Regions from separate parts of the Pseudomonas sp. JDS28PS106 genome, predicted to be linked through region 1. Evidence: predicted binding sites of a transcription regulator. Region 1 holds the regulator's gene; each other region holds the start of a gene.
What was found. The regulator sigma-54, encoded in region 1, starts transcription at its own class of promoters, with help from an activator protein. The targets are predictions, from matches to a motif close to ANTGGCATNNANNTTGCTNT.

Region 1 (3,276 bases):
CTGCTGCTTTTCCTTATGCTTGAGCAATTGTCTGTCCAGCTTGTCTGTCAGCAGGTCGATGGCTGCATACATGTCGTCGTGCTCGGCATTGGCAACGACTTCTCCACCTGGGATGTGCAGGGTGGCTTCCACCTTCTGCTTCAGCTTCTCGACCGTCATGATGACCTGAACGTTGGTAATCTTGTCGAAATGTCCTTCGAGCTTGCGGAGCTTGAGCTCCATGTACTCTCGCAGAGGCTGGGTCACTTCCAGTTGGTGTCCACTGATGTTGACTTGCATACAGCTTTCTCCTTTGCCAGTGCATATAGAGGCGGGAAGAACCCGCCGCTGGAACGCTGTGGCGCGGCCTGCATCACATCAGTCGCTTTCGCTCGCTGGACGGTGCGATCCCGAGGGATTCGCGGTATTTGGCGACTGTGCGGCGGGCTACTTGAATGCCTTGTGCCTCCAGTAAACCAGCGATCTTGCTATCACTCAACGGCTTTTTCTGATTTTCAGCGGCAACCAGTTTCTTGATGATCGCGCGGATCGCCGTGGATGAGCATTCGCCTCCCTCGGAAGTGCTTACGTGGCTGGAGAAGAAGTATTTCAGCTCGTAAATGCCCCGGGGCGTGTGCATGAATTTCTGGGTGGTGACGCGCGAAATCGTCGACTCGTGCATGCCTACCGCTTCGGCGATGTCATGCAGAACCAGCGGTTTCATGGCTTCATCGCCGTACTCCAGGAAGCCGCGCTGGTGCTCGACGATCTGGGTCGCGACTTTCATGAGAGTTTCGTTGCGGCTTTGCAGGCTCTTGATGAACCAGCGAGCCTCCTGCAACTGATTGCGCATGAAAGTGTTGTCGGCGCTGGTGTCGGCACGACGGACGAAGCCTGCGTACTGAGGATTGACTCGCAGCCGGGGCACCGACTCCTGATTGAGCTCCACCAGCCAGCGCTCGTTGTCCTTGCGCACGATCACGTCAGGAATGACGTACTCGGGTTCGGTCGACTCGATCTGCGAGCCGGGCCGCGGGTTGAGGCTCTGGACCAGCTCGATGACCTGGCGAAGCTCGTCTTCCTTGAGCTTCATGCGCCGCATCAGCTGTGAATAGTCGCGACTGCCCAGAAGATCGATGAAGTCGGTGACCAGGCGCTGGGCTTCGGCCAGCCAGCGAGTCTTGGCAGGGAGCTGACGCAGTTGCAGCAACAGGCACTCGCCCAGATTGCGCGCGCCAATGCCGGCCGGCTCGAACTGCTGAATGCGATGCAGGACGGCTTCGACTTCATCGAGCTCGACATCCAGTTCCGGATCGAACGACTCGACGATTTCATCCAGTGTTTCGTCCAGATAGCCCTGGTTATTGATGCAGTCGATGAGCGTGACGGCGATCAGCCGGTCCTTGTCGGACATGGGCGCGACGTTGAGCTGCCACAGCAGATGGCTCTGCAGGCTTTCGCCCGCCGAGGTGCGGGTCGTGAAATCCCACTCGTCATCATCGTTGCCGGGCAGGCTGCTGGCGCTGGTCTGGTAGACGTCTTCCCAGGCGGTATCGACCGGCAGCTCGTTGGGAATGCGCTCGCTCCATTCACCGTCTTCGAGGTTGTCCACGGTGGACGTCGTGGACTCCTGGAAGGTCGGCTCGGGAATTTCCGCGGCGGGCGCCTGCTCGATATTGTCGGCCAGTGGATCGGACGTATCGAAATCGTCGCCTTCTTCCTGGCGTTCCAGCATAGGGTTGGATTCCAGCGCCTCCTGGATTTCCTGCTGGAGATCCAGAGTCGACAGCTGGAGCAAGCGGATGGCCTGTTGCAGCTGAGGCGTCATCGTCAGCTGCTGGCCCATTCTCAAGACTAGCGATGGTTTCATGGCAGGGGCTTAACACCTTATTCGCCGGCGCACATGCGCCATCCACTACAGAGCGCCGAAGCGCCATCACAAGCAAATTATATGCCTGAAACCTAAAGCTTTGCCTAGAGCGTCGTGACAAATAAAAAGTTGTCAAGCCCCTCAAGCGAGAAGGGCACTCCAGAGCTGTTACAGACGGAATTCGTGGCCGAGGTAAACCTCTTTCACCAGCTGGTTGGCCAGAATGGTTTCGGCATTGCCTTCGGCGATCAGCTGTCCGTCGTTGACGATGTAGGCGGTTTCGCAGATATCCAGGGTTTCACGGACGTTGTGGTCGGTGATCAGCACGCCGATCCCCTTGGCCTTGAGGTGGTGGATGATCTGTTTGATGTCGCCGACCGAGATCGGATCGACGCCCGCGAACGGTTCGTCCAGCAGGATGAATTTTGGTGCGGTAGCCAGCGCCCGCGCGATCTCGACCCGGCGACGCTCGCCGCCGGACAGGCTCATGCCGAGGTTGTCGCGGATGTGCGTGATGTGGAATTCCTGCAACAGGCTTTCCAGCTCCTTGCGGCGCGCGGCGGTATCGAGCTCCTTGCGGGTCTCGAGAATCGCCATGATGTTGTCCGCCACCGACAGCTTGCGGAAGATGGAGGCTTCCTGAGGCAGATAGCCAATGCCGGCGCGAGCGCGGCCGTGCATGGGCTGATGACTGACGTCCAGGTCGTCGATCAGGACGCGGCCCTGATCCGCCTGCACCAGTCCGACGATCATGTAGAAGCAGGTGGTCTTGCCGGCGCCGTTGGGGCCGAGCAGGCCGACGATCTGACCGCTTTCGATGGACAGGCTCACATCGCGCACGACCTGGCGGCTCTTGTAGCTCTTGGCCAGATGCTGGGCTTTAAGCGTCGCCATTTACTGGGCCTTCTGCGGTTGTTCGGATTTTTTCTTAGGCTGGATGACCATGTCGATACGCGGACGCGGCGCAGTCACCTTGGTGCCACTGGCGCGGCCGGCGCTGACGATCTGACGAACCGTGTCGTAGACGATTTTCTCGCCTTCGGACGTATTGCCGTCGTTGATCACCTTGGCCTTGTCGATCAGGACGATACGATCCTGGGCCGCGTAGTACTGGATGGTCACGGCGTAGGCCTGCACGATCGGCTTGTCCACCGACGGTTTCTGCTCGTAATAGGCCAGATTACCCACGGAGGTGAACACATCGACTTCACCTTGGGCATTACGGGTGATGGTCACGGTGTTGCCGGTGATCTTCATCGAACCCTGGGTGATGATGACGTTGCCCTTGTAGGTCGCAACGCCGCGCTTGTCATCGAGCTGGGCATCATCGGACTGGATGTGGATCGGCTGATCGCGGTCCGTCGGCAGGGACCAGGCGCTCGCGCTTCCCAGTGCTGCGCTCAGGCCGAGCAAGAAAGGAAGGGTTT
Region 2 (3,276 bases), on a different contig from region 1:
AACATGACGATCGGCCGTGGCTGATCGCGGCTGACCAGCACCACTTGCTCCATCACGTCCCGGCCGGGGGACTCGGTATCGATCAGGATGACATCTGGTCGCACGGCCTGGACCCGCGCGGGTAGATCGATCATCAGTCCCGATTCGTCGATGACCTCGAAACCGGCCTCGGTTAGTGCGGTTTTCAGTCGCCCGACTTTTTTCGCCGTGTCGTTGATCAGCAGAATACGCAGCATGGTCCAGGCTCCTCAGCGGCTGATGGCGGATGACTGATCGGCCATGGCGTGCAGCTTGAAACTGCGCGCGTACCCGTGCGGATCGCTGCCGTCCCAGATGCGGCCGTCGATGAACTGGCTGCTGCGCATCGGCTGCGAAGGGCAGCAGATGTCCAGAGCTTCGGCTGCCTGGCGATACAGCGCCAGTTGCTGAACGCGGCTGGCAACCGCCAGGTAATCCGGGTCATCGCGCAGCACGCCCCAGCGACGGAACTGGGTCATGAACCACATGCCGTCCGACAGCCAGGGGAAATTCACTTCGCCCGCGCCGTGGAAGCGCACAGCGTGGTTGTCCTCCCAGCGGTTGCCGAGGCCGTCTTCGTAATGGCCGAACAGCCGTGGCTCGATGCAGTCGAGCGGCGTATTCAGGTACTCCGCACCGCTGAGCAGTTGCGCCGTGGAGCGGCGGTTTTCCGGGCTCTGTTCGATGAATCGACTGGCTTCAAGAATCGCCATGGTCAGCGCGCGGGCGGTGTTGGGGTGCTGCTCGACGAACGCCCGCGTGCAACCCAGCACCTTGCCGGGATGGTCAGGCCAGATCGCCTGGCTGGTGGCCATGGTGAAACCCTGTTGCCGGGCGACGGCGCTGGCGCCCCAGGGCTCGCCTACGCAAAAGCCGTCAATGCGCCCGGCCTCGAGGTGCTCGACCATTTGCGGCGGAGGCACCACGACGCTGTCTACGTCGTGCAAGGGATGAATGCCCTGGCTGGCGAGCCAGTAATAGAGCCACATGGCATGGTTGCCGGTGGGGAAGGTCTGGGCGAAGGTCAGTTTTGGTCCGCTTTGGTGCGCGCGACGGTCGAGTGCCTCAGGAGTGATCACGCCTGCGTCCTGTAACGGGCGGGAAAGGTTGATGCACTGGCCGTTCTGATTGAGGCCCATGAGGATCGCCATTTCCGTGGAGGGGCCGCCGCCGATTCCCAGTTCCACGGCGTAGATCATGCCGTACAGGCTATGGGCCGCGTGCAGTTGTCCGTTGACCAGCTTGTCCCTCAAGCCCGACCAGGATGCCTGTCGCCGCAGATTGAGCGTCAGGCCATAAGGCTGAGCGAATCCCTGGGTCGCGGCGACCACCAAGGGCGCGCAGTCGGTCAGGGCCATGAAGCCCAATTCCAGGCTGCTCAGCTCCGGAGCGTCGCTGCCGGCCACCCAGGCCAGGGGATTGTGTGTAGGTGTATTCATAAAGCCCGCACCATCGATCACTTCCATAAAAACGCGATCAAGCAAGGCATATGCCACTGATCTTCCGGGCCCTGGCGACAAGTGCATTGCGCGTCTCGCGCGCAAGGCCCGCACGCGTCTATAATCGCGGCCCTGAATTCAGCTTCTCACGAGCCCAGCCCGCCCATGTATAACCTGGCCCGCCAGTTACTGTTCAAACTCTCCCCGGAAACCTCCCACGACCTGTCGCTGGACCTGATCGGCGCGGGCGGACGTCTGGGTGTCAATGGTCTGCTGTGTAAGGCACCGGTGCAGTTGCCGGTCACGGTCATGGGCCTTGAGTTTCCCAATCCGGTCGGGCTGGCGGCGGGGTTGGACAAGAACGGCGCCGCTATCGACGGTTTTGCGCAGCTGGGCTTCGGCTTCGTGGAGATCGGCACGGTCACGCCGCGGCCTCAGCCGGGCAACCCCAAGCCACGGATTTTCCGCCTGCCGAATGCCGAGGCGATCATCAACCGCATGGGCTTCAACAACCTGGGCGTCGATCATCTGCTGAGCCGCGTGGCGGCCGCGCGGTTCAAGGGCGTGCTGGGCATCAACATCGGCAAGAACTTCGATACCCCGGTCGAGCGCGCCGTCGACGATTACCTGATCTGCCTGGACAAGGTCTACGCCCATGCCAGCTACATCACCGTCAACGTCAGCTCGCCGAACACCCCTGGCTTGCGCAGCCTGCAGTTCGGCGATTCGCTCAAGCAATTGCTCGAAGCACTGGGCGAGCGCCAGCGACATCTGACCCTGCAACACGGCAAGCGCGTGCCGCTGGCGATCAAGATTGCGCCGGACATGACCGATGAAGAAACCGTGCTGGTAGCTGCCGCGCTGCTCGAATCGGGTATGGACGCGGTGATCGCCACCAATACGACCTTGAGCCGCGAAGGCGTCGCCGGCCTTCCTCATGCCGATGAGGCCGGTGGCCTTTCCGGCGCGCCAGTGCGCGAAAAGAGTACTCATACCGTGCGGATACTGGCCGGTGAGCTGGCCGGGCGTATGCCGATCATCGCCGCGGGCGGCATCACCGAAGGCCGTCACGCCGCCGAGAAAATCGCGGCGGGGGCCAGTCTGGTGCAGATCTACTCGGGGTTCATCTACAAGGGGCCGGCGCTGATCCGTGAGTCGGTCGATGCGATCGCCGCGATGCCGCGTGGATAAGAGGCGGTGCTGAAGGCCGGGAAGGGGGGCTCTGGAAGAGCCCCCCGGGGTATCAACCCGACGCCCGGGTGGGGCGTTTCTGGTGCGAATGTGAAAAGGTCAGTCAATAAGTCTCGATGGACTAGTCGGAATTACCTCATCCGACCGCGTGAAGTTCGTTGAGCCTGTGGATTCCCGCAGTGCCGGTCATACCGTCCCAGTTGTCGCCGCGTCCTTCTCGCCAGCCGTTGATCCATGCCTGGCGTACCGACGGTAGAGTAAATGGGCAAAGCTCACGGGACTTGCCATGAACGCCGTACTGATATCCGCGCAAAAATGCTCTTTCCAACGGATCACGCTTGAGTCTTCTCATAGGGTATTGCCCTCGTCTGTTGACTGTTATATCCCTGAGACCTGCGATGAGGTCGGGCAGATTGATCTGCCGTTGGTGCCCGCTGCCGGCGTCGCGGGCGCTATGTCATTACCGTTGCAGTAACGACCTGAGATGAGTTCTAACCAAAGCGTCTGGCGGTGTGAATGATTGTTTTGTCATAAGCACGTCATCTTCGGATCCTTTGCGTGATAAGGGTCGAACGAGTGTAACGGTGATGTAGCACGCAGCGCCCCTGAGCCGCGGGCTCGGCGTTTT
Region 3 (3,276 bases), on a different contig from region 1:
ACCGCCAGACGTTCGCTGATGGCTTCCAGCAAAGGATCGAGCGGGGCCGGATTCGGCTTAGCGTGAGCGATGTTTCCTGTCAGGCATGCCAGGGCGAGAAGCGTATGGGTCAAAGACAAGCGCATGAAGGTCTCCAGGTCGAACTATCAATAGTTATCGCGGCCCTCTGAGGTCAGGCGGCACCGGGGCTATCATCCGGTTTCATCGCAATCAGCCCGATTGGCCGGGATCGCGAGATGCCGTCATGATGCCTTCTAAGGGTTTGCGATGGCGGTCATTATTTACCGTACTCCATCTTTTTTTGCCCGCAAACGAAAGAGGCCTCCCGAAGGAGGCCTCACTGACGTCAATGGATCTGACGCGACTGGATCAGCAGCTGTAGTACAGCTCGTATTCCAGTGGGTGTACGAAGGTACGTACCTTGATTTCTTCTTCGCTCTTGAGCTCGATGTAGGCATCGATGAAGTCGTCGCTGAATACGCCGCCCTTGGTCAGGAACGCACGGCCTTTGTCCAGCTCTTCCAGAGCTTCTTTCAGGCTGCCGCAAACCTGCGGGATTTCCTTCGCCTCTTCAGGCGGCAGGTCGTACAGGTTCTTGTCGGCTGCATCGCCAGGGTGGATCTTGTTCTGGATGCCGTCGAGGCCGGCCATCAGCAGTGCGGCGAATGCCAGGTACGGGTTGGCCGATGGATCCGGGAAGCGTGCTTCGATACGACGGCCGCGTGGGCTGGAGACGTAAGGAATACGGATCGACGCGGAGCGATTGCGAGCCGAGTAGGCCAGCATCACTGGAGCTTCGAAACCTGGGACCAGACGCTTGTAGGAGTTGGTCGACGGGTTGGTGAAGCCGTTCAGTGCCTTACCGTGCTTGATGATACCGCCGATGAAGTACAGAGCGGTGTCGGACAGGCCGGCATAGCCTTCGCCCGCGAAGGTGTTCTTGCCATCTTTGGCGATGGACATGTGGACGTGCATACCCGAACCGTTATCGCCATACAGTGGCTTGGGCATGAAGGTCGCGGTGCGGCCGTAAGCGTCGGCAACGTTGTGTACGCAGTACTTGAGGGTCTGAACTTCGTCAGCCTTCTTGACCAGGGTGTTGAACTTGACGCCGATTTCGTTCTGGCCGGCAGTCGCCACTTCGTGGTGGTGAACTTCGACGACCTGACCCATTTCTTCCAGAGCGTTGCACATTGCGGTGCGGATTTCGTGGTCATGGTCGAACGGCGGAACCGGGAAGTAGCCGCCTTTCACGCCTGGACGGTGGCCCTTGTTGCCGCCTTCCACGTCCTGGTCGGACATCCACGAGCCTTGCTCGGAGAAGATCTTGAACATGGAACCGGAGATGTCGGACTTGAACTTCACTTCGTCGAAGATGAAGAACTCAGGCTCGGGACCGGCGAAGACGGTGTCACCGATACCGGTCGACTTCAGGTATTCCTCGGCGCGGTGGGCGATGGCGCGCGGGTCGCGATCGTAGCCCTGCATGGTCGAAGGCTCGATGATGTCGCAGACCAGGATCAGGGTCGGCTCTTCGGTGAACGGATCGAGCACGGCGGTTTCGTCGTCCGGCAGCAGGATCATGTCGGAAGCTTCGATGCCTTTCCAGCCGGAGATGGAGGAACCGTCGAACATTTTGCCAACTTCGAAGAAGTCGTCTTCCAGCGCATCGCGTGCTGGCATGGTCACGTGGTGCTGAGTACCTTTGGTGTCCGTGAAGCGCAGATCAATCCATTTAACGTCATGATCTTTGATGAGTTGAACCGACTTCGACATAGTGTCCTCCGGGTGGCTAAGAGCCGAATTCTAGTGATCGACTCTCGAAAATGTGGTGATGCCGGCGCAGATACTCTGCCAAGGCTACCTGCCTCACAAGGGAGCAATTTGCATGCCAGTGCCCCGAGATGGGCGCGATGCCTCAAAGACAAGCATTTACGGGGGCAGTGGGCTGCATTCGACAATAAGTGCGCACCTTAATGGCGCCTTGATTCACACCAGTGACTCATTATGGTGCATCGATGACCGGCCGTACGATAACTGGTTAAACCTTGAGCAATTTCCGCTATAATCCGCGCCCCCTCTTTTCCGGCCGGCATTCAACGCACCGTTTCCATGAAGCTAATCGTCAAGGTTTTCCCAGAAATCACCATCAAAAGCCCACCGGTCCGCAAGAAATTCATCCGGCAACTGGGCAAGAACATCCGTACCGTTCTGCGTGAACTGGACGCGGATATCGTCGTGGGTGGCGTCTGGGACAATCTGGAAGTCGAAACGCAGTCGACCGATCCGAAGATCCTGCACGGCATCACCGAGCGCCTGAGCTGCATGCCGGGCATCGCCAACTTCCTGCAGGTGGCCGAATACCCCTTGGGCGACATGGACGACATCGTTGCCCGCTGCAAGGCGCATTACGGCGACCTGCTGCCCGGCAAGATGTTCTCGGTCCGCTGCAAGCGCGCCGGTCGCCATCCGTTCAGTTCGATGGACGTGGAAAAATACGTCGGCAGCCAGTTGCGTCAGCAGTGCGGCGCCGCCGGTATCGAGCTGCGCAAGCCGGAAATCGTGGTGCGCATGGAAATCCGCGATCAGCGCCTGTTCGTCATCCACGATCAGCACAAGGGCCTGGGCGGCTACCCGCTGGGGTCGCTGGAACAGACGCTGGTCCTGATGTCCGGTGGTTTCGACTCCACCGTGGCGGCCTATCAGATCATGCGCCGCGGACTGATGGCGCACTTCTGCTTCTTCAACCTGGGCGGCCGCGCCCATGAGCTAGGCGTGATGGAAGTCGCGCATTTCATCTGGAAGAAGTACGGCAGCTCTCATCGAGTGCTGTTCGTCAGCGTGCCTTTCGAGGAAGTTCTCGGAGAAATCCTGGAAAAAGTCGATAACAGTCATATGGGTGTAGTTTTGAAGCGTATGATGTTACGCGCTGCATCCGCTGTCGCCGAACGTCTGGAAATGGACGTGCTGGTCACCGGCGAAGCGATTTCACAGGTTTCCAGCCAGACGCTGCCGAACCTGTCGCTGATCGACTCGGCCACCGACAAGCTGGTCCTGCGACCTTTGATCGCAAGCCACAAACAGGACATCGTCGACCTGGCAAACGAGATCGGCACCGCCGACTTCGCCCGGCACATGCCCGAGTACTGCGGGGTGATTTCGGTCAACCCCAAGACCCATGCCAAGCGCAACCGCGTCGAGTATGAAGAGCAACAGTTCGACATGGCGATCCTCGAGCGGGCACTGGAGCGCGCGAAGCTGGTTCCGATCGATCGG

Region 2: the regulator sigma-54 is predicted to act here: its motif matches at 1,496-1,515, upstream of TRP66_RS04470 (CmpA/NrtA family ABC transporter substrate-binding protein).
Region 3: the regulator sigma-54 is predicted to act here: its motif matches at 1,877-1,896, upstream of glnA (glutamate--ammonia ligase).

What each region holds. Positions count from the first base shown of each region.
Region 1 covers NZ_JBAJGT010000005.1:178,900-182,175, reverse strand. Annotated here, with positions in the region: gene hpf (ribosome hibernation-promoting factor, HPF/YfiA family) at 1-279, opposite strand, end outside; gene TRP66_RS10155 (RNA polymerase factor sigma-54) at 353-1,849, opposite strand; gene lptB (LPS export ABC transporter ATP-binding protein) at 2,018-2,743, opposite strand; gene lptA (lipopolysaccharide transport periplasmic protein LptA) at 2,744-3,276, opposite strand, start outside; gene lptC (LPS export ABC transporter periplasmic protein LptC) at 3,276-3,276, opposite strand, start outside.
Region 2 covers NZ_JBAJGT010000002.1:266,493-269,768, reverse strand. Annotated here, with positions in the region: gene TRP66_RS04475 (ANTAR domain-containing response regulator) at 1-236, opposite strand, end outside; gene TRP66_RS04470 (CmpA/NrtA family ABC transporter substrate-binding protein) at 249-1,457, opposite strand; gene TRP66_RS04465 (quinone-dependent dihydroorotate dehydrogenase) at 1,623-2,648, shown strand; gene rmf (ribosome modulation factor) at 2,785-3,000, opposite strand.
Region 3 covers NZ_JBAJGT010000004.1:189,607-192,882, forward strand. Annotated here, with positions in the region: gene TRP66_RS08190 (chorismate mutase) at 1-125, opposite strand, end outside; gene glnA (glutamate--ammonia ligase) at 370-1,776, opposite strand; gene thiI (tRNA uracil 4-sulfurtransferase ThiI) at 2,113-3,276, shown strand, end outside.